Regions from separate parts of the Pseudomonas sp. TE24901 genome, predicted to be linked through region 2. Evidence: predicted binding sites of a transcription regulator. Region 2 holds the regulator's gene; each other region holds the start of a gene.
The links. The regulator sigma-54, encoded in region 2, starts transcription at its own class of promoters, with help from an activator protein. The targets are predictions, from matches to a motif close to ANTGGCATNNANNTTGCTNT.

Region 1: a site for sigma-54 is predicted at 3,524-3,543, ahead of ACVWVP_RS12560 (circularly permuted type 2 ATP-grasp protein). Genes of this name have one in related genera too.
Region 3: a site for sigma-54 is predicted at 3,146-3,165, ahead of ACVWVP_RS16100 (CmpA/NrtA family ABC transporter substrate-binding protein). Genes of this name have one in related genera too.
Region 4: a site for sigma-54 is predicted at 2,354-2,373, ahead of ACVWVP_RS16430 (circularly permuted type 2 ATP-grasp protein). Genes of this name have one in related genera too.

Annotation. Positions count from the first base shown of each region.
Region 1 is NZ_JBSSAF010000005.1:320,824-325,941, forward strand. Features, by position in the region: gene ACVWVP_RS12540 (glycosyltransferase) at 1-2,394, shown strand, start outside; gene ACVWVP_RS12545 (hypothetical protein) at 2,340-2,507, opposite strand; gene ACVWVP_RS12550 (hypothetical protein) at 2,518-2,694, opposite strand; gene ACVWVP_RS12555 (hypothetical protein) at 2,765-3,310, opposite strand; gene ACVWVP_RS12560 (circularly permuted type 2 ATP-grasp protein) at 3,716-5,118, shown strand, end outside.
Region 2 is NZ_JBSSAF010000002.1:221,769-226,886, reverse strand. Features, by position in the region: gene lptA (lipopolysaccharide transport periplasmic protein LptA) at 1-297, shown strand, start outside; gene lptB (LPS export ABC transporter ATP-binding protein) at 297-1,022, shown strand; gene ACVWVP_RS04725 (RNA polymerase factor sigma-54) at 1,207-2,700, shown strand; gene hpf (ribosome hibernation-promoting factor, HPF/YfiA family) at 2,776-3,081, shown strand; gene ptsN (PTS IIA-like nitrogen regulatory protein PtsN) at 3,092-3,556, shown strand; gene rapZ (RNase adapter RapZ) at 3,559-4,416, shown strand; gene ACVWVP_RS04705 (HPr family phosphocarrier protein) at 4,433-4,705, shown strand; gene ACVWVP_RS04700 (ZIP family metal transporter) at 4,810-5,118, opposite strand, start outside.
Region 3 is NZ_JBSSAF010000007.1:192,850-197,967, forward strand. Features, by position in the region: gene ACVWVP_RS16080 (quinone-dependent dihydroorotate dehydrogenase) at 112-1,131, opposite strand; gene ACVWVP_RS16085 (transglycosylase SLT domain-containing protein) at 1,217-1,678, opposite strand; gene ACVWVP_RS16090 (winged helix-turn-helix domain-containing protein) at 1,671-2,039, opposite strand; gene ACVWVP_RS16095 (secretin N-terminal domain-containing protein) at 2,235-2,993, opposite strand; gene ACVWVP_RS16100 (CmpA/NrtA family ABC transporter substrate-binding protein) at 3,293-4,519, shown strand; gene ACVWVP_RS16105 (ANTAR domain-containing response regulator) at 4,533-5,108, shown strand.
Region 4 is NZ_JBSSAF010000007.1:268,529-273,646, forward strand. Features, by position in the region: gene ACVWVP_RS16425 (alpha-E domain-containing protein) at 1-907, opposite strand, end outside; gene ACVWVP_RS16430 (circularly permuted type 2 ATP-grasp protein) at 912-2,321, opposite strand; gene ACVWVP_RS16435 (ribonuclease E inhibitor RraB) at 2,794-3,135, opposite strand; gene ACVWVP_RS16440 (hypothetical protein) at 3,350-3,586, opposite strand; gene ACVWVP_RS16445 (START domain-containing protein) at 3,690-4,295, opposite strand; gene ACVWVP_RS16450 (YkgJ family cysteine cluster protein) at 4,337-4,591, opposite strand; gene ACVWVP_RS16455 (translation initiation factor 2) at 4,754-5,118, opposite strand, start outside.

The DNA of each region.
Region 1 (5,118 bases), on a different contig from region 2:
GCGGACGCGGTTCTCCAGGATATGGACTTGCCCGGCTTGAAAAAGGCGGCGCGGGGCCAGACGACCTTCGATACTGAAGTGCCCACCCATGAAAAGGCCGCACAGTTCGGCCTGAACCTCATTCCGTTCAGGTCCGCGATCGTCAATTTCCAGAACGGCAATGTTGCTCAGGGCCTGGGGGATCTGTCGTGGGATGTATTCGGTTTTCTCGTCGGTTTTGGTACAGCGATCAAAGGGGCGAAAGCGGCGGCAACCGGGCTTGGCGCACTGGCCAAGGCCGGCCATGCCCTCAAGATCGTCGGGCGTGCGGCGGTGGGCGCACTGAACCCGGCGGGTGGGCTGGATGACCTGGCGCGTGGAGTGGTCAACGGCACCGCGCGCGTGTTCAAGGCTGGGTACCGGGGGCTGCGGTATCTGAGGACACAGCGCAGCGTCGACCTGCTGGCGTTGGCCAAAAGGCCGGATATCGCCGAAGGCAGCTACAAGGCAATCAATGCCACGGCTGAAAGCAAAGCCTTGGCCACATTCGATGAGGCTACAGGCCAGTGGTATGCCGTTGACCCACATACACGGCAAGCCTACGGCAAACCGCTGGATAACTTCGTCGCAGAGGCGACGACTACCGATGCCTCTGACAGCTTGCGAGCGATCGGCAGCGCGGATGAGACCCTGACTGCCAGCCAACACCATGGCCTGGCGGCCAGTGGTACCTTCAAGGAGGGGCTAGAAACGGTCGAAAGCACGGCCGTGATGTTCCAGGGCAACTGGCATCGGTATGACGCGCTCAAGAAACAGCCTTTCGGCCCGCCCCTGAAAGACTTCACGCCAAGCCGGGTAGCCGCCGGCGGCGAAGTCCGGCCGCTGGACGCAACACTGCGCGGTTATGAAGCCCAGTACATTGCCACGGGCGAACTATCGGCCACCGGTTTGCAAGGCAACGTCTATAAGGGCCGCAGCGGGAAGGAATACGTGAAGGTCGATGGGGTGCTGTATGAGTCCCGGCTCAAGGACGGCCAGCGCATCATCCGGCACCCCAAGGGCACGGGGGCCGATATCCCCATCAGGGATCTGGGTACCTCGGGCTGGGAACCCTCGGCCAGGTCTGCACGGTTACTGGGAGGCGCCAGCGAGTTGACGTCGCCATGGAGGTTGGGGGACAGCACCTACGTGGTGCCAATGGATGACATTAAGGTCGTGGAAAACTCAATCACGCCGTACACGCTCAACTACAAGGGCGTCGACCAGAACGTTGTCTTCGACAGTGCGGCAGGCGCCTGGAAAGAAGCCAGCCTCGCGCCGGGGGCGGATGCGCTCAACCCTGCGTACTTCTGGCGCAGCGCCAAGGGCAAATGGCAGCGAGGCCCCTTCAGCGAGTTCATAAAGGCCAGGAAAGCCCAGACACATCACTATAAGTTTGTTGACGTCACGCCTTCGGCAGCCATAAGCCTGCTAAAGGCGGTGAAACCAGTCCCCAAGAACCTTCACTACTTCTGGGCCGGCCAGGAAATCCCTCCCAAGCTGATGGATAACCTGGTCAACAACGCAAACAAAGCCCCTGGCTATACCTCCATCCTGCACGTGGACGCGGACAGCCCAGCCATTTTCCAGCAGATAAAACAGAAACTGGAAAGCAGGGTTCCAGGTATCCAGGTGAAAAACCTTCACGAGGATGGCGTATTCAAGCAGTTGAAAACCGGCGGCATGTACGACTATTTCCGAGCAGGGCAAGGCAAGAACCTGGCCGCTGCCTCCGACGTTGCGCGGTATCCCATCGCCAATAAATACGGGGGGTTCTATCTCGATACGGATGATGTCATCCAGACAAAGGTCGGGGCGGATGCAGTGAATGCGGGCGCCAATGATGTACTGCTCAACCAGCCGGTGGGCCAGAACCTGACAGGCTACAAACTGTTCTATAACACCAGTAATTTCGGCACGCACGCAGGCAATCCAGTCATTACCGACCTGATCACCGAGATGAAACAGCGCTTCGTTGCCAACAAGCCGTACTTCCAGGCGAACCGGCCGACAATAACCAGAGCCCCAAATGGCCAAGTCCTATATACCCCTGAATTCCAGGCCTATGAACGCAAGGTCTTTGAAACGGTTGGACCGACCCTGTTCAACGACAACCTGAAACTGAAACGACCTGATATGTATGACCTTGGTTTCGATGGCAAAACCAGGGAATACCACGCAGTCAACGGCGGCCTGGTGCCCCATGGACCCAAAGTCAATGTCGAGTACGATATACGTCAATCCTATATCCGAAGCGGTATTGTCCCGCCTGACACCCTGGGCATGCAGCTGGACAAACTGAAGAAACACTACTTCCCGCTTCAGTACAAACTCAACGTCAGGATTGGCGCCGAACACTCCTGGATCGATTCCTGATCCAGGCTGCCGTCCTTAAGCGGCACCTCTGCGTCATCCATCAACGACCCCGGGTCTTCATTGCCGGGGTCGTTGAGTTCTTCTTCCGGCGCGTCTTCCCGTTCTTTTGACATGACCTTCTCCCTAACCCCCTTGGGTATCGATATCGGCATCGGTTTCAGGCTTGGGCTCGCGCTCGGGCTTGAAGTCTGGACTGTAGTCGTTTTCCCGCGCCTTGGGGTCTTTGGCCTTGGGGTCTGCGTTCAGCGCCGGGTCTTTGGGGGCGTCTGCGCCCGTCGCGGGTTGTTTGTGTGTGCTCATGGTTTACCTCTGCATCGTTATTGCCTGCGTAAAGTTAAGGTCACGTTCCCAGCGACGAAGTTCCATTTGTCTAGGAACCGGGGTTGTCTACCTGGATGTAGAACGCGTAGGCCCCCAGCAATAGCCAGAACACCATGAACAGCCATGGCGCACGCATGGAAAACAGCAGCGACTTGCGGTAGCCCTTATGCGACGACTCGGTCTCACAGAACAGCGGCGAATCATCGTAGGCCAGGCCCATCACTGGCTCGCTGCGCAGCAGCTCACTTTGCTTGTAATGCCAGTGGTCGATGATTTCGTACGCCGCGCGGATCCCCGGCCAGGCGTTCAATGAGCTGAGAATGCCGAGCATCACCAGGAACACCGGCACCACCAGGGTGAACAACTTGCCCCACTCCGGGTTGAGGTTGCCCATGCCGGACACGAACGCGATGACCAGGAACGATTGCGCCGTGAGGTAGGCGTCGGTGCGGTTGGCCAGGATGGTGGTTTCGTACTGGATCTCGCGGCGGTAGAAATCCAGGCGATCCTTGGGCGAGCCGAAGATCTTGGCGTTGTGTTCGCTGTGATCGGTCAGCGCCGCCTCCGGCGTATGGGGCGAAATGATTCTGGGCACGGCCATGCTCCACACAGGTTCGAATTCCCTTAGAAGAAACGGGCCCGGGCGAAGTTCAAGTTTGTTCGTGCACCAATCGAGAGCACGGAGTGCACTGTAGTGAGCGAGCTTGCTCGCGCCGGGCTGCGCAGCGCCCCCCATAAAACGGGAGCGCTGCGCACGCCAGCGCGGGACAAGCCCGCTCACTATAAAGAGGTCGGGTGTTTTGAGGGTTTCGGCACAAGCATTGCTTTATCCATTCATCTGCCCGGAAACAGGAGCATTCGTTACCCCCCGACCCAGAGCCCACCCCATAAGAAAGTAAGGACCAGGCCCAGTGGCACCCTCAGCCACGGGCTCATAAAAAATGCGGTTTTTAAAGCGGCAGTGCCACCCGGCAACACTGGGCACTGACAAGGTACTGGAATGGCTCGATCTTTCTTCGACGAAATGAATGACGCGCAAGGCGTATGCCGCGCGCATTATCAGGATTTCTCCCGCTGGCTGGCCAACACGCCGCCGGAACTGCTGGCCCAGAGGCGCCGCGAAGCCGATTTGCTGTTCCATCGGGCCGGGATCACCTTCACCTTGTATGGCGACGAGCAAGACACCGAGCGCCTGATCCCCTTCGACATCATCCCCCGCAGCATCCCCGCCAGTGAATGGGCCGTGATCGAACGTGGCTGCATCCAGCGCGTCAACGCACTGAACATGTTCCTCGCCGACATCTACCACGATCAGCGCATCATCAAGGCCGGGATCATTCCCGCTGACCAGGTGCTGGGCAACGAGGGTTACCAGAAAGCCATGGTGGGCCTGGACCTGCACCGCGACATCTACTCGCATATCTCGGGCGTTGACCTGGTGCGCGACGGCGACGGTACCTACTACGTGCTCGAAGACAACCTGCGCACCCCCAGCGGCGTGAGCTACATGCTCGAAGACCGCAAGATGATGATGCGCCTGTTCCCCGAAGTGTTCGCCAAGCAACGCATCGCGCCGGTGGACCACTACCCCAACCTGCTGCTCAAGACCCTGAAAAGCGCTAGCCGCCTGGACAACCCCAACGTGGTGGTGCTGACGCCTGGGCGCTTCAACAGCGCATTCTTCGAACATGCCTTCCTCGCCCGGGAAATGGGCGTGGAACTGGTGGAAGGCGCCGACCTGTTCGTGCAAGACCTCAAGGTATTCATGCGCACCACCGACGGCCCCAAGGCCGTGGACGTGATCTACCGGCGCATCGACGACGCCTTCCTCGACCCGCTGGCGTTCAACCCGGAGTCGATGCTCGGCGTGCCCGGCCTGGTCGCCGCCTACTGCGCGGGCAATGTGGTGCTGGCCAATGCCATCGGCACCGGCGTGGCCGACGACAAATCGATCTATCCGTATGTGCCGGAAATGATCCGCTTCTACCTGGACGAAGAGCCGGTGCTGCAAAACGTACCGACGTTCCAGTGCCGCAAACCCGATGAACTGTCCCATGTGCTGGCCCACCTGCCGGAACTGGTGGTCAAGGAAACCCAGGGCTCCGGTGGCTACGGCATGCTGGTGGGCCCGGCGTCCACGGCGGCCGAGATCGAGGACTTCCGCCAGCGCATCAAGGCGCGCCCCCACGCGTATATCGCCCAGCCCACCCTGAGCCTGTCCACCTGCCCCACCTTTGTCGAAAACGGCATCGCCCCCCGGCATATCGACCTGCGGCCCTTCGTGCTGTCGGGCAAGGAAACCCGCCTGGTGCCGGGCGGCCTGACCCGCGTGGCGCTGAAGGAAGGCTCGTTGATCGTCAACTCGTCGCAGGGCGGCGGAACCAAGGACACCTGGGTGGTGGA
Region 2 (5,118 bases):
GACGTCGTGACCTCGGTGGGCAACCTGGCCTATTTCGAACAGAAGCAGGCACCTGCCGACACCGCCCCGATGAAGGGCTATGGCAAGACCATTCAGTATCACGCCCAGCAGAACCGCATTGTCCTGATTGACCAGGCCAAGGTCGTCAGCACCGACGGCAACACCACGGAAGGTGAAAAAATCACCTATGACACCGTGAAACAGGTCGCCAACGCCGGTCGCGCCAATGGCAACAAGGTCACCGCACCTCGTCCGCGTATCGACATGGTTATCCAGCCGAAGAAGAAGGCCGAGTAATGGCAACCCTGAAAGCCCAGCATCTGGCCAAGGCCTACAAAAGCCGTCAGGTCGTGCGCGACGTCAGCCTGTCGATCGACAGCGGCCAGATCGTCGGCCTGCTCGGCCCCAACGGTGCCGGCAAGACCACCTGTTTCTACATGATCGTCGGCCTGGTCCAGGCAGATCAGGGTCGCGTACTGATCGACGACCTGGATGTCAGCCACCAGCCGATGCACGGTCGTGCTCGCGCCGGTATCGGCTATCTTCCCCAGGAAGCGTCGATCTTCCGCAAACTGTCGGTTTCGGACAACATCATGGCGATCCTGGAGACCCGTAAGGAACTCGACCGTGACGGCCGCCGTAAGGAGCTGGAAAGCCTGCTGCAGGAATTCCATATCAACCACATCCGCGACAACCTGGGCATGAGCCTGTCCGGTGGCGAGCGTCGCCGTGTGGAAATCGCCCGCGCATTGGCCACCGCGCCGAAGTTCATCCTGCTGGACGAACCGTTCGCCGGCGTCGACCCGATTTCGGTGGGCGATATCAAACAGATCATCCACCACCTCAAGGCCAAGGGGATCGGCGTACTGATCACTGACCACAACGTTCGCGAGACCCTCGATATCTGTGAAACCGCTTATATCGTCAACGATGGCCAATTGATCGCCGAAGGCGACTCCGCCACCATCCTGGCCAACGAACTGGTCAAGGAAGTGTACCTGGGCCACGAGTTCCGCCTGTAAGCGTCGCGGTGTCAGGCCGAACGCCAGCGCGCGCGGGAGTCAATAAAAACCTCAGTTTTTTTATTGTTACCGCGCTCTAGGCAAAGCCCCCGATATCAGGCATATAATTTGCTTATGTTTGGCGCTCACGCGCCCTGTCGTGGATGGCGCATTGCGCCGGCGAATAAGGTGTTAAGCCCCTGCCATGAAACCATCGCTAGTCCTGAGAATGGGCCAGCAGCTGACGATGACACCGCAGCTGCAACAGGCCATCCGCCTGCTCCAATTGTCGACCCTGGACCTGCAACAGGAAATCCAGGAGGCCCTGGAGTCCAATCCGATGCTCGAACGCCAGGAAGAAGGCGACGACTTCGACAATGCAGACCCGCTGGCTGACAACATCGAGCAAAAACCCAATTCCGACGTGCAGGAACCCTCCTATCAGGAAACCGCCCCGACGGTGGACAACCTGGAGGACGGCGAATGGAACGAACGCATTCCCAACGAGCTTCCCGTGGACACGGCCTGGGAAGACGTCTACCAGACCAGTGCCAGCAGCCTGCCAAGCAATGACGATGACGAGTGGGACTTCACCACCCGCACGTCAGCCGGCGAGAGCCTGCAGAGCCATCTGCTGTGGCAACTGAACCTGGCACCGATGTCCGACACCGATCGCCTGATCGCCGTCACCCTGATCGACTGCATCAATAACCAGGGCTACCTGGACGAAACCCTTGAGGAAATCCTTGAGGCATTCGACCCGGAACTGGACATTGAGCTGGACGAGATCGAAGCCGTCCTGCACCGAATCCAGCAATTCGAACCGGCCGGCATTGGCGCCCGCACCCTCAGCGAGTGCCTGCTGCTGCAATTGCGCCAACTTCCGGCCAAGACGCCTTGGCTTGCCGAGGCCCAGCGCCTGGTCAATGACTACATCGACCTGCTGGGCAGCCGCGACTACAGCCAGCTCATGCGCCGCATGAAGCTCAAGGAAGACGACCTGCGCCAGGTCATCGAGCTGGTCCAGAGCCTCAACCCACGCCCCGGTTCGCAGATCGAGTCCAGCGAAGCTGAATACGTCGTCCCTGACGTGATCGTACGCAAGGACAACGAGCGCTGGCTGGTGGAGCTTAACCAGGAGTCGGTACCACGCTTGCGCGTCAACCCGCAGTACGCCGGTTTTGTACGTCGTGCCGACACCAGCGCCGACAACACCTTCATGCGCAACCAGTTGCAGGAAGCGCGCTGGTTCATCAAGAGCCTGCAAAGCCGCAACGAAACCCTGATGAAAGTCGCCACCCAGATCGTCGAGCACCAGCGCGGCTTCCTGGAATACGGCGACGAGGCGATGAAGCCGCTGGTGCTGCATGACATCGCCGAAGCAGTGGGTATGCATGAATCGACGATCTCCCGGGTGACCACGCAGAAATTCATGCATACCCCACGGGGTATTTATGAACTGAAATACTTTTTCTCCAGCCACGTCAGCACCTCCGAAGGCGGCGAATGCTCGTCCACGGCGATCCGCGCGATCATCAAAAAACTGGTTGCCGCTGAAAATCAGAAAAAGCCATTGAGTGACAGTAAGATCGCTGGTTTACTGGAGGCACAAGGCATTCAGGTCGCCCGTCGAACCGTCGCCAAGTACCGCGAGTCCCTCGGGATCGCGCCTTCCAGCGAGCGTAAGCGTTTGATGTGACGGGCGGGCCACAGCGTTCCAGTGGCAGGCACCCCGGCCTGCCGCTTTATGCACTGGCAACGAAGGAGAAGCTGTATGCAAGTCAACATCAGTGGACACCAGCTGGAAGTCACCAAACCCCTGCGTGAATACACCGAAAGCAAGCTGAACAAGCTGGCAGGGCATTTTGACAAGATCACCAACGTGCAGGTCATCATGGAGGTCGATAAGCTCAAGCAGAAAATCGAGGCCACCCTGCACGTACCGAATGCAAAGCTCGTCGCCAATGCGGAGCATGAAGACATGTACGCGGCGATCGACTCGCTCTACGACAAGCTGGACCGCCAACTCATAAAGCATAAGGAAAAGAATCTGCACCTGATGCAAGGTACAGGTCGTTAACTCTCCCCCCATGATCCGACTTGAAACCATCCTGACCCCCGGCCGTTCACTCGTGAACGTGCCGGGCGGCAGCAAGAAAAAAGCCCTCGAACAAATTGCCAACCTGATCGCGCGCGAAGTGCCGGATCTGGAGATGCAAGATGTCTTCGACGCGCTGATTGCCCGTGAAAAACTCGGCTCCACCGGTTTTGGCAACGGCATCGCCATCCCCCACTGCCGTCTCAAGGGTTGCGAAACACCTGTCAGTGCCCTGCTGCACCTTGAAGCTCCCATCGATTTCGACGCCATCGACGGCGCCCCGGTCGACCTGCTGTTTGTCCTGCTGGTCCCGCAAGCCGCCACCGATGCGCACCTGGAACTGCTTCGGCAGATCGCCAGCATGCTTGACCGCAAGGACGTACGCGACAAACTGCGCGGCGCCAGCAGCAATGAGGCGCTTTATCAGGTTGTCCTGGATGAACAGAACGGGCAGTAATCATGCGTTTGATCATCGTCAGCGGCCGCTCCGGCTCGGGTAAAAGCACTGCCCTCAATGTCCTTGAGGACAACGGCTTTTATTGCATCGACAACCTGCCGGCCGGCCTGCTGCCGGAGCTGGCGGAACGCGCACTGATCCACACCGAGCTGGCCCAGCCCCTGGTTGCCGTTTCGATTGATGCCCGCAACCTGCCCAGCCACCTTGAGCGTTTTCCGCAACTGCTCGAGGAGGTCAGGGCCAAGCATATTCATTGTGATGTGCTGTACCTGGACGCCGACGAAGAAACCCTGCTCAAGCGCTTTTCCGAGACCCGCCGACGTCACCCCCTCAGCAGCCCCCATCGCTCCCTGGCAGAAGCCATCGAGGATGAAACCAAGTTGCTGGGCCCGATCATTGACCTCGCCGACCTCAAGATCAACACCACCAGCCTCAATCTGTATCAGTTGCGCGATGCCATCAAGCTGCGCCTGCTCAACCAACCGGAACCTGGCACGGCGTTTCTCGTGGAGTCGTTCGGCTTCAAGCGCGGCATGCCGGTGGACGCCGACCTGGTGTTCGATGTGCGCTGCCTGCCCAACCCTTACTGGAAGCCGGAACTGCGCGAACAATCCGGGCTGGACTTGCCTGTAGCCGAATACCTGGCCGCGCAGCCGGATGTTGAAGAGATGTTCCAGGATATCTCCAGCTACCTGCTCAAATGGCTACCCCGCTTTGCCGCGAGCAATCGCGCGTACGTCACCATTGCCATCGGCTGCACCGGTGGTCACCACCGCTCCGTCTACCTGACCGAGCGCCTGGGCCAGGTGCTGCAACAAACCCTCAAGAACGTCCAGGTCCGCCACCGCGACCTTAGCTGAAAGGAACACCTGCGCGATGCCCGCTCTGGAAATTGAAATCATCAACAAGCTAGGCCTGCACGCCCGTGCCTCAGCCAAATTCGTCGGCGTGGCCGGGCAGTTTCCTTGCCAGATCCGCGCCGGTCGCACACCGGAATCGATGGTCGACGGCAAGAGCATCATGGCCATGATGATGCTGGCAGCCGGCAAGGGCACCAAGATTCACCTGAAGACGGAAGGCGAACAGGAAGACGAAGCCATGGCTGCACTGGTGGCGTTGATCAACAACTACTTCGACGAAGGCGAATAGCCCCATCCCTTGTAGGAGCCCGGCTTGCCGGCGATGAGGCCTTTGAGTCAGGTGTTGGACCTGAGGACGCCATCGCCGGCAAGCCGGGCTCCTACAGAAGCGATTTATCCCAAGGCCGTGTCCATCACCATCATCAAGCAGAAGCCGATGCACAGCCCCAGGCTGGCGAGCTTTTCGTGACCATTGCGCCGCGACTCCGGGATGACCTCGTGGGTCACGACCAACAGCATCGCACCCGCCGCCAACGCCAACCCAAGCGGCAACAGCACTTCGGCCAGGCTGACCAGCCAGGCGCAAAGCACTGCGAATACCGGCTCCACCAAGCCTGACGCTGCGCCGATCAAGAACGCCTTGACCCGCGACATCCCCGCGCCGGCCAATACCAACGCAATCACCAGGCCTTCGGGTACATC
Region 3 (5,118 bases), on a different contig from region 2:
GGGAGCGGGCTTGCTCGCGAAGGCGTTCTTTCAGTCGAAACTTGTTTCACTGACCCACCGCTTTCGCGAGCAAGCCCGCTCCCACACAAGCCTGCTCCTGCAATAGAAGCATCAGCGCAGTGCAGCGATCGCATCCACCGACTGGCGAATCAGTTCCGGGCCCTTGTAGATAAAGCCCGAGTACAACTGCACCAGGCTGGCACCGGCCGCGATTTTCTCGGCCGCATGCTTGCCTTCGGTGATGCCACCCACGGCGATGATCGGCAGGCGCCCCGCCAACTCGGCGGCCAGTACCTTGACGATATGAGTGCTCTTGTCACGCACCGGCGCGCCCGACAGACCGCCCGCCTCGTCACCATGGGCCAGCCCTTCGACACCGACACGGCTGAGGGTGGTGTTGGTCGCAATCACAGCGTCCATGCCCGAATCCACCAGGGCCTGGGCCACCAGTACGGTTTCTTCATCGCTCATGTCCGGGGCAATCTTGATGGCCAGCGGCACGCGCTTGCCGTGGCGCATGGCCAGGTCTTCCTGGCGCTGACGCAGGGCCTCGAGCAATTGCTTGAGGGAATCGCCGAACTGCAGGCTGCGCAGGCCCGGGGTATTGGGCGAACTGACGTTGACGGTGACGTAGCTGGCGTGGGCGTAGACCTTGTCCAGGCAGATCAGGTAGTCATCCACCGCACGTTCAACCGGGGTGTCGAAGTTCTTGCCGATATTGATCCCGAGAATCCCCGTGTACTTCGCCGCCTGCACCCGTGACAGCAGGTGATCAACCCCCAGGTTGTTGAAGCCCATGCGGTTGATGATCGCCTCGGCTTCCGGCAGGCGGAAGATGCGTGGCTTGGGGTTGCCCGGTTGTGGCCGTGGGGTCACGGTGCCGATTTCGACAAAACCGAAACCCAGCTGTGCGAAGCCATCGATGGCCGCGCCGTTCTTGTCCAGGCCGGCAGCCAGGCCGACCGGGTTGGGGAAGTCCAGCCCCATCACCGACACCGGCATTTTCGCCGGCGCCTTGCATACCAGGCCATTGAGCCCCAGTCGGCCACCGGCACCGATCAGGTCCAGGGACAGATCGTGGGAGGTTTCCGGAGAGAGTTTGAACAACAGCTGGCGGGCCAGGGTATACATGGGCGGGCTAGACTCGGATGGCGGTAAAGGTGGCGGCGATTATAGCCGGGGTCACGGCGCGCGCGCGAGGCATGCCGTCCAATCGTCAATAGCGCCGCGCTACCAGCGCCTCATAGCGCGCCCAGATCTTTTCGGCGTAGCGCATGCGCAAGGCTTCACGCTGCGGGCCCGGGCCCGGCCCCACATTGTAGGAGCCCACTGCCGTCCAGTTGTAACCGAAACGCCGGACGAATTCGGCAAGGATCGACGCGCCTACCTCCACCGAAAGGCAAGGCTCGTTCAATAGCCGCTCTTCGGTAATGCCTTGCTTGAGCAGGCGCGGCAAATGAATGCTGTTGATCTGCATCAAGCCGATATCTCGCGTGCCGTTGCGGTTGTCGTAGTTGACCGCTTGCGTGCGATAACCCGACTCCACGGCAGCGATGGCCTGCAGCAACTCAGGCTCAAGGTCATAGCGGCTGGCAGCTTCGTCCCAGCAGTCGGCCAACGCCGTGTTGCTGCCCATCCACAGAGCCAGCAGCAGGCTCCTGCTCCACGCACTAGCCATTTCGGGCCTGCCCGCACACCGAACATACCCTCGGTTCTTCGGCCTGCACCGCGCAAGTAAAACGGTACCCCCGGCCATAGATCGTCTTGATAAACCCCTTGTCGGCCTTCAGGTGCTTGCGCAACGCGTAGATGCACCGCGTCAGCGACTCCTCGGCCACCTCACCCCGGGGCCATGCCTGTTCCAGCAAGCGATCCTTGGTCATCAGCGCCCCACCGGAAGCCAGCAGCAAGCGCAGTACCTGGCCCTCCTTGGGCGGCAATTGAATGTCCGCGCCCTCCCCCGTCAACCGGCCATCGCCGTGCAAGGTCCAGCGATCAAAAACCAGGGCCGTCGCCAACCCATCACTTGCGACGGCCATGCACACCTCTGTATCCGACGTTCGACATTGAAATCACTATTTCCTGCACCGGTTGCCCAATCAACGCCACGACTATAAAAACCTGTTCTGCAACGTACGGCAGGACAAAGCCCATAGACCCGACGACTTCCGGAAGTACCCGGTAAGACAATTCGCTACCCATGCCAAGGTTCACCACTGGTTTCGCCCTTCAATTCATTGAGTGACGTCAGAGGGCGGTGCTTCATTCGTCTGTTGGGGCACGTCCAGTTCCGCCACCCATTGCTTGACCAGCCGCACCTGCGCAGGTGTGCCCCTGACCAGCAAACTGTTGGTGTCGGGGTAGGCAATGACCGCAAAGCCCTTGTCTGCCAGCAGGCTCTTCTGTTTACGCGCCAGCAGGGCCTCGATCATCGAAACCATCCCCGGTACCACAGGTTGATCTGCACCGGTGCCCGCCTGGCGGTCCGCTACAAAATGGTGAAGCACCTCCACCACGCCGAAGGCCTGCGCCTGCACGGGCGTCTTCACGGCCCGGCGGTCCATCAATTGCGCCATTTGCAGCACGCGGTCGACATAGCTCGGCGGCCCGGACACATAAAACATGCGCTGCCCGCCATCACGCAGAGGGAAGCGGGGCTCATCCAGCCCTGCCCCTTGCATGAGGCTGCGCAGCTTGCTGACGGAAATATGCCGGAGCACGACGGCCGAACTTCTGATCTCGGCAGCCTCGTAGAGGTAAAGCCTTTGCCGGTCGCGGTGCCAGATCAATCCCTCCTGCCGAGCCAACGCCTCCAGCACCTGTTCGGGGGCTGCAAAGTCGTATGTTCCACTGACACGCTTGCGCTCAACCCGTCGGCTGACCACCACCGCCACACCCAAGGGCCCCAACAGTGCATTGAAAAATGTGCCCAGGCTTTCCTCCTGCGCCTGGTACTCGTCACCCCAGGCCGCTGCACAGCTGAGCAGCAACACGACACACAACGCCCACCGGCATAGTCGGTGACAGGTCATCGTTGCGGCGGAGTCAGCGTGCAAGGTGAGGTTTCCTCAGCGGTCTGGCGTAGCGAAGCGGCCATACTGAAAGGCAAGCGGCGTTCAATCTTGATGAAAAGCTGACGGCATCGCGTGGCATGTGCCTTGCTACAGACATTGCATCAGGGCCCGCACCAGCGTCGGAGCAGGCCTACAGACAAAGGCGTCGTTACCCTTCAATGGCCCATAGCGCCATCCGAGGGAACGACGCTTTTTTTTCAGAGAAAAGGTAGGTGTTGATGAACGATTCAGTCGGCAACAGCCCGGTGAATAATCCGTTGGCCTGGGTCAACGGCAGTGACGCTCCGGAAAAGAGCAGCCTGGACCTGGGCTTCATGGCACTGACCGATTGCGCCTCACTGGTGGTTGCCGCCACCCAGGGTTTCGCCCAACCCTACGGGCTGACGCTGAACCTCAAGCGCCAGTCCTCCTGGGCTAACCTGCGCGACAAACTGGTCAGCGGTGAGCTGGATGCCGCCCACAGCCTGTATGGACTCATCTATGCCGTGCACCTGGGCATCGGCGGGGTGGCGCCCACCGAGATGGCGGTGCTGATGGGCCTCAACAGGAACGGCCAGAGCATCAACCTGTCCCACGGCCTGCAGCAGCAAGGCGTGACCACTCCCGAGGCACTGGATCGCCACGTGCACCAAAGCCGAACAAAACTGACCTTCGCCCAGACATTTCCCACGGGCACACACGCCATGTGGCTGTATTACTGGCTGGCGAGCCAAGGCATCCACCCCTTGCAGGACGTGGACAGTGTGGTGGTCCCGCCGCCGCAGATGGTTGCGCACCTGCAGGCTGGGCGCATCGACGGGTTTTGCGTCGGCGAGCCCTGGTGTGCCAGCGCAGTCAAGCAACATCAAGGTTTCACCCTGGCCACCACCCAGGCGATCTGGCCGGATCATCCGGAAAAGGTGCTCGGTTGCACCCAGGCGTTTGTCGAGCAATACCCCAACACGGCGCGGGTGCTGGTGATGGCCATTCTCGAAGCCAGCCGCTTTATTGAAGAAAGCCAGGAAAACCGTCGCTCTACCGCACAACTGCTCAGCGCCCGCGACTACCTGGATGCGCCACTCGACTGCATCGAACCCCGGCTGCTGGGCACCTATGACGATGGGCTGGGCAACCAGTGGCAAGACCCTCACGCGCTGCGCTTTTTTGCCGATGGCGAGGTCAACCTGCCCTACCTGTCGGACGGCATGTGGTTCATGACCCAGTTCCGCCGCTGGGGCCTGCTGCGCGAAGACCCGGACTACCTGGGCATCGCCCGCCAGGTCCAGCAGTTGGACCTGTACCGTCAGGCCGCCAGCGCCGTGGGTGTTTCAAGCAGCCCCCAGGACATGCGCAGCAGCCAATTGATCGACGGCAAGGTCTGGGACGGCAGCGACCCCGCCGCCTACGCGCGCAGCTTCCGCCTGCACGCCATGACCGACCACACCAGCCGCCAAGCCTTGCGCTGACAGGAGCACGGATATGTTGCGAATCCTGTTGATCAACGACACTCCGCGCAAGGTCGGTCGGCTTAGGGCCGCGCTGATTGAGGCCGGGTTCGAGGTCATCGATGAGTCGGGCCTGACCATCGACCTGCCGGCGCGCGTCGAAACGGTGCGACCGGACGTGATCCTGATCGATACCGAGTCACCCGGGCGCGATGTGATGGAGCAGGTGGTGCTGGTCAGCCGCGACCAGCCACGGCCGATCGTGATGTTTACCGATGAGCACGACCCGAATGTGATGCGCCAGGCAATCAAGTCCGGCGTCAGCGCCTACATTGTCGAAGGCATCCAGGCCCAGCGCCTGCAGCCGATTCTCGACGTGGCCATGGCGCGCTTCGAGAGCGACCAGGCCCTGCGCGCCCAGCTCCAGGCGCGGGACCAGCAACTGGCCGAGCGCAAGCGCATCGAGCTGGCCAAGGGCATGCTGATGAAAATGAAGAGCTGCAATGAAGAAGAGGCCTACACCCTGATGCGCCGCCAGGCCATGAGCCGCCAGCAGAAACTGATCCAGGTGGCCGAGCAGATTATCGCCATGAGTGAGCTGCTCGGCTGATTTGGCTCAC
Region 4 (5,118 bases), on a different contig from region 2:
GGCGCACCAAAGGAATAAAGTCGGTCAGCCAGGCGTGCAGGCCTTCCTCGAGGATTTCGTCGATGGCTGTGAAGCGCAGGCGCGCGTCCATCTCGGCCGCCAGGCGTTGGGCCGGCCGACCGTTGAGGCCGGGCAGGCTGGCGAGGATCTGGTCGATCTCCTCACTGCAGGCACGCAGCGAACGCGGCACATCGGCGCGCAACAGCAACAACTCAGCGACTTGTCGAGCGCCAGGGGCATCACGGTAGATCTCGGTGTACGCCTCGAACGACGACAACGCCCGCAACAATGCACTCCACTGGTAGTAGGCGTGGGCCGTGCCGTCAGTGACGGCGGCGGCCTGATCGCCAGCCATTTCGTAGCGCGCATCCAGTAGACGCAAGGTGTTGTCGGCTCGTTCAATAAAGGTGCCCAGGCGAATGAAACGGAAGGCATCGTTACGCATGATGGTGCCGTAGGTGGCACCGCGAAACAGGTGGGAGCGCTCCTTGACCCACTCACAGAAGCGGCTCATGCCGTAGCGGCTGAGGCCCTGCTGGGCGATATCGCGAATATCCAGCCAGGTGGCGTTGATGTTTTCCCACATGTCGGCGGTGATTCGCCCACGCACCGCATGGGCGCTGGCCCGCGCAGCACCGAGGCAGCTGTAGATGCTGGCGGGGTTGGCCGCATCCAGCGCAAAAAAGTGCAGCAGGTGTTCGGCATGCAGTTCGCCATGGCGTTCGCGGTAATCCTCCAGCGTGCCGGTGATCAGCAAGGGCATGGCCAGTTCGTGCAGGCCGTCGCCATGCCCGTCCTGCGGCATCAACGACAGCGAATAGCTGACATCGAGCATGCGCGCGAGGTTTTCCGCACGCTCCAGGTACCGCGACATCCAGTACAGGTCGGAGGCAGTTCTACTCAACATGGCATCAGTCCTCCACCACCCAGGTGTCTTTGGTGCCGCCGCCCTGGGACGAGTTGACCACCAGCGAGCCTTCGCGCAGGGCCACGCGGGTCAGGCCGCCCGGCACCACGCGGGTTTCCTTGCCGGACAATACGAACGGGCGCAGGTCGATGTGGCGTGGCGCGATGCCGTTCTCGACAAAGGTCGGGCACGTGGACAAGCACAAGGTGGGCTGGGCGATATAGGCGTGGGGCTTGGCCTTGATGCGTGCACGAAAGGCTTCGATCTCCGCCGCCGTGGACGCTGGACCCACCAGCATGCCGTAGCCACCGGAGCCCTGGGTTTCTTTCACCACCAGGTTCGGCAGGTTGGCCAGCACATGGGACAGTTCGTCAGGCTTGCGGCATTGGAAGGTAGGAACGTTCTTCAGGATCGGCTCTTCGTCCAGGTAAAACCGGATCATCTCGGTGACGAAGGGGTACACCGACTTGTCATCCGCCACCCCGGTGCCAATGGCATTGGCCAGCACCACGTTGCCCGAGCGATACGCGGCGAGCAGGCCGGGCACGCCCAGCATCGACTCCGGGTTGAAGGCCAGCGGGTCGAGGAACGCGTCGTCAAGGCGACGGTAAATCACGTCCACGGCCTTGGGGCCGTCGGTGGTGCGCATGAACACGCGGTCATCGCGCACGAACAGGTCGGCGCCTTCCACCAGCTCCACGCCCATCTCCCGGGCAAGGAAGGCATGCTCGAAGAACGCGCTGTTGAAGCGGCCCGGGGTCAGCACCACCACGCTGGGGTTGTCCAAAGGGCTTGAGCTTTTCAGGGTGTCGAGCAGCAGGTTGGGGTAGTGGTCGATGGGCGCGATGCGCTGGGCAGCGAACAGCTCGGGGAACAGGCGCATCATCATCTTGCGGTCTTCGAGCATGTAGCTGACGCCGCTGGGGGTGCGCAGGTTGTCTTCCAGCACGTAGTAGGTGCCGTCGCCATCACGTACGAGATCGACCCCGGAAATGTGGGAATACAGATCGCGGTGAAGGTCCAGGCCCTGCATGGCCAGCTGGTATTGCTCGTTGGCCAGCACCTGTTCGGCGGGGATGATCCCGGCCTTGATGATGCGTTGTTCGTGATACAGGTCGGCAAGAAACATGTTCAGCGCCTTGACCCGTTGGATGCAGCCCCGCTCGACAACCCGCCATTCACTGGCCGGAATACTGCGTGGGATGGTGTCGAAGGGAATCAGGCGCTCGGTGCCCTGCTCGTCCCCATAGAGCGTGAAGGTGATTCCGGCGCGGTGAAACAGCAAATCGGCTTCGCGCCGGCGCTGGGCCAGCAGTTCAGCCGGGGTTTCGGCCAACCATCGGGCGAACTCGCGGTAATGGGGGCGAACCTGCCCTGCCCCATCGTACATTTCGTCGTAATAAGTGCGGATCATGCCGTACTCCTTGTCACCCGGACGCAAGAACCATCGCAAGGCCCGTGCCAGCGGCATAAACACTTGAAAATCAGTGAGTTGAATTCATACGAGGCCCGTGTCGCACCGTCCTGGTGCGCAGAATGCCCGACGCCAGGCCGCACGCTTCATCGCAATGCGGGCTTTGGCTATCAACAGCATAGCCAGAGTTGATTTCACTGCCCGGCCAACCCTGCGGATAATCACCACCATCTGCTGAACAGGACTCGTCCTACAGCTTCAACCCATGCGCAATCGGTAACGTGGTGTTTCGTGTACCCACCGGCTCCTCCGGTCTTCCCTTTAGGCCACCCTTCTTAGGGTGGCTTTTTTTTCGCCTCGAAAAATCGCCATCGCCGGCAAGCCGAGCTCCTACAGGGGTGGTGGTGACGGCACTGCACAAACAAAAACGGCCGACCCGAAGGTCAGCCGATACGCTGTGTTTCTCATACTGCTACATGGGTAACCCACGCACCTCCTGCTTGACGCCCCAGCCTTCGATGATCCCGCCCAGCGGCTCGACCACCGCCTCAAAGTCTTGCTCGAAGTCTCCTATGCCGTCGTAGGTCGCGAACATGATTTTGCTCAGTTCCAGGTACCAGGCGCCGTCGTCGCGCGCACTGACCTGGGCATTCAGGGATTCCCCGCGAAACCGACCCGCCGCCCTGCGCGCCCGTTCCTCATCCGGAAAAATGGCGTAGAACTCGATGGGGTGGAAACGTGAGAAGTCGAAGCCGCCTTCTTTCATGCGGCGCAGAACGTTGGTGCTGATGTCTTCTTGATAGGCTGTGCTCATGAAAAGTGCTCCTCAAATTGATGGATAGACTTTCCGTGCTTCCCGAAGCCCGCGCCCTACTGGCGCGGGTGCTACGGCAAATAACAACACCGAGGGAAAACAAGCATGTAGCTGACAAGACCAGACCTTAGCGAATCATTCGCTGATCTCGATTGCAGAGTAGCGCGAAGCTATCACCTCCACCAGAGGCGCTTTAATGGCAGTCAGGGAATGTTCAGGCGGCAGGCGAGATGTCGAGGATCTGGATACTGTTCTGGTCTTTGAGGATCTTGACCGTCGGCTCGGGCTTGCGGCCTTCCAGGTCATTGAGGTCAAGCTCGGCCGCAACGGGCACCAGCTTGTTGCGAATCATGTGCGCAGCGTCTTCGAGGCTGGGCTTTTGTTCGCAGGTGAACTGCTCCACAGCCTTTACGCCGTGGTCATCAACGAAGGTAATTTGCCACGTTTGCATCGGTGCCTCCTCGATAAAGCCCGCGTGTGGGCTCACATCTATCTGGACCTTGGGGGTTCGCCAAACGTTCCACCCAAGGCCGGAGGCACCGGACCGGTAGCGCTTACTTCTCGGCGCGTTCCTTGAGGGCTTTCAAGGTGTTGAACGGCGCGTCCACCACGAACTTGTTGGCCAGCCACGACGGCACGCTGCCGCCTGGCTCGGTGTGCACCTGGTAAGTGACTTCAGTCTGGTTGTCGCCTTTGGGTACCAGCTTCCAGTAGCCGTCCACCTGGGCCACACGCACGTAGCCTTTGACTTCAGGCTGGTAGGTCGGCACCTCCAGCAGCTTGCGAGTCACGGTGCCATCAGCCGCTTTGCTGGTGGTGATCTCCAGGATGGAATCGCGGTCGGTCACCGGGAACGGTGCCTTGAACTGGGTGTAGGTCCAGCTCTTGTCACCTTCGGTCTTCAGCAGTTTCTGCGATTTGCACTCGTGGATCCAGGTGCAAGCGCCGACGGCGTCTTCCTGCAGGGCAACGATTTTTGCCACGGGTGCCTTGATCACGGTCACACCGCGATAGGCCTTGTACTTGGAGCCGGCAATTTCGCTCAGGGACACCTTGATACCGTCTTCGTCCTTGGCGACTTGCCAATCCTCAGCCTGGGCAGTGGCAGCAAACAACACCGTAACACCGCACAACACAGCCATTCGTTTCAGCGAACCCATTGTTGTATTCCTTATTGTTGAAGTTCCGATAGTAAAGCCCATCAAGCCGCCGTCATCTGCTCCCACCAGCCGATCAACCGGATGGCATCGGCCTGGTCGGTGCCACACACCTCAGGATCTGCCTTGAAATCACTGCACACCGCAGGGCGCTCCGGCTGGCCGAACAACAGGCATAGCTGTTCGACCGACAAGTGCAGGCAACGCTCCCCCGCAGGTTTGCCCTGGGGCATTCCCGGCAGCGGTGAACTGATGGAGGGGGCGATGCAGCAAGCGCCACAGCCTTCACGGCATTTCATGACCAGCAGGTCCTCGACGACTCAATGTGGATGGCCGGGCTAGAGTACGCCCTTAAACAGCCGTTTTAAAATGGTCTAACAGGGGTTTTTCGCACAAAACAAACGTGACTGACCAGTCTGCGACAGATGGTCGAGGGTCGGGGTCACCTTCAGGGGAACAGTTTACTGCTTGAATTCGAAATCCAGCGCGGCGCCTTCCACCTCACGCCGTTCTTCGTTACGCAGTTGCAGCTTCATCTCGTTGCTGAGCAGACGGCCGTTGATCTGGAACGCGCTGTTGTCGGACGGCTTCTCGCCGAACATGGGCGGCAACAACGGCACACTCTTGGGCTTGGGCATGGTGCCAATCGGCTGCAAGTGCCTGACCATGTCCGAAGGCAGCGAAAGGTCCAACTGTGCGGGTGGCAGTTGGGTCTGGGCCACTTCATGGGCCGATTTGGACTTGCTGGCGATCGGCGCACGCTTTTTGACCGTCGCCGCCTTCTTCTTGACTGCCGGGGCTTTTTTCGCAGGGGCCGGTTTTTTCG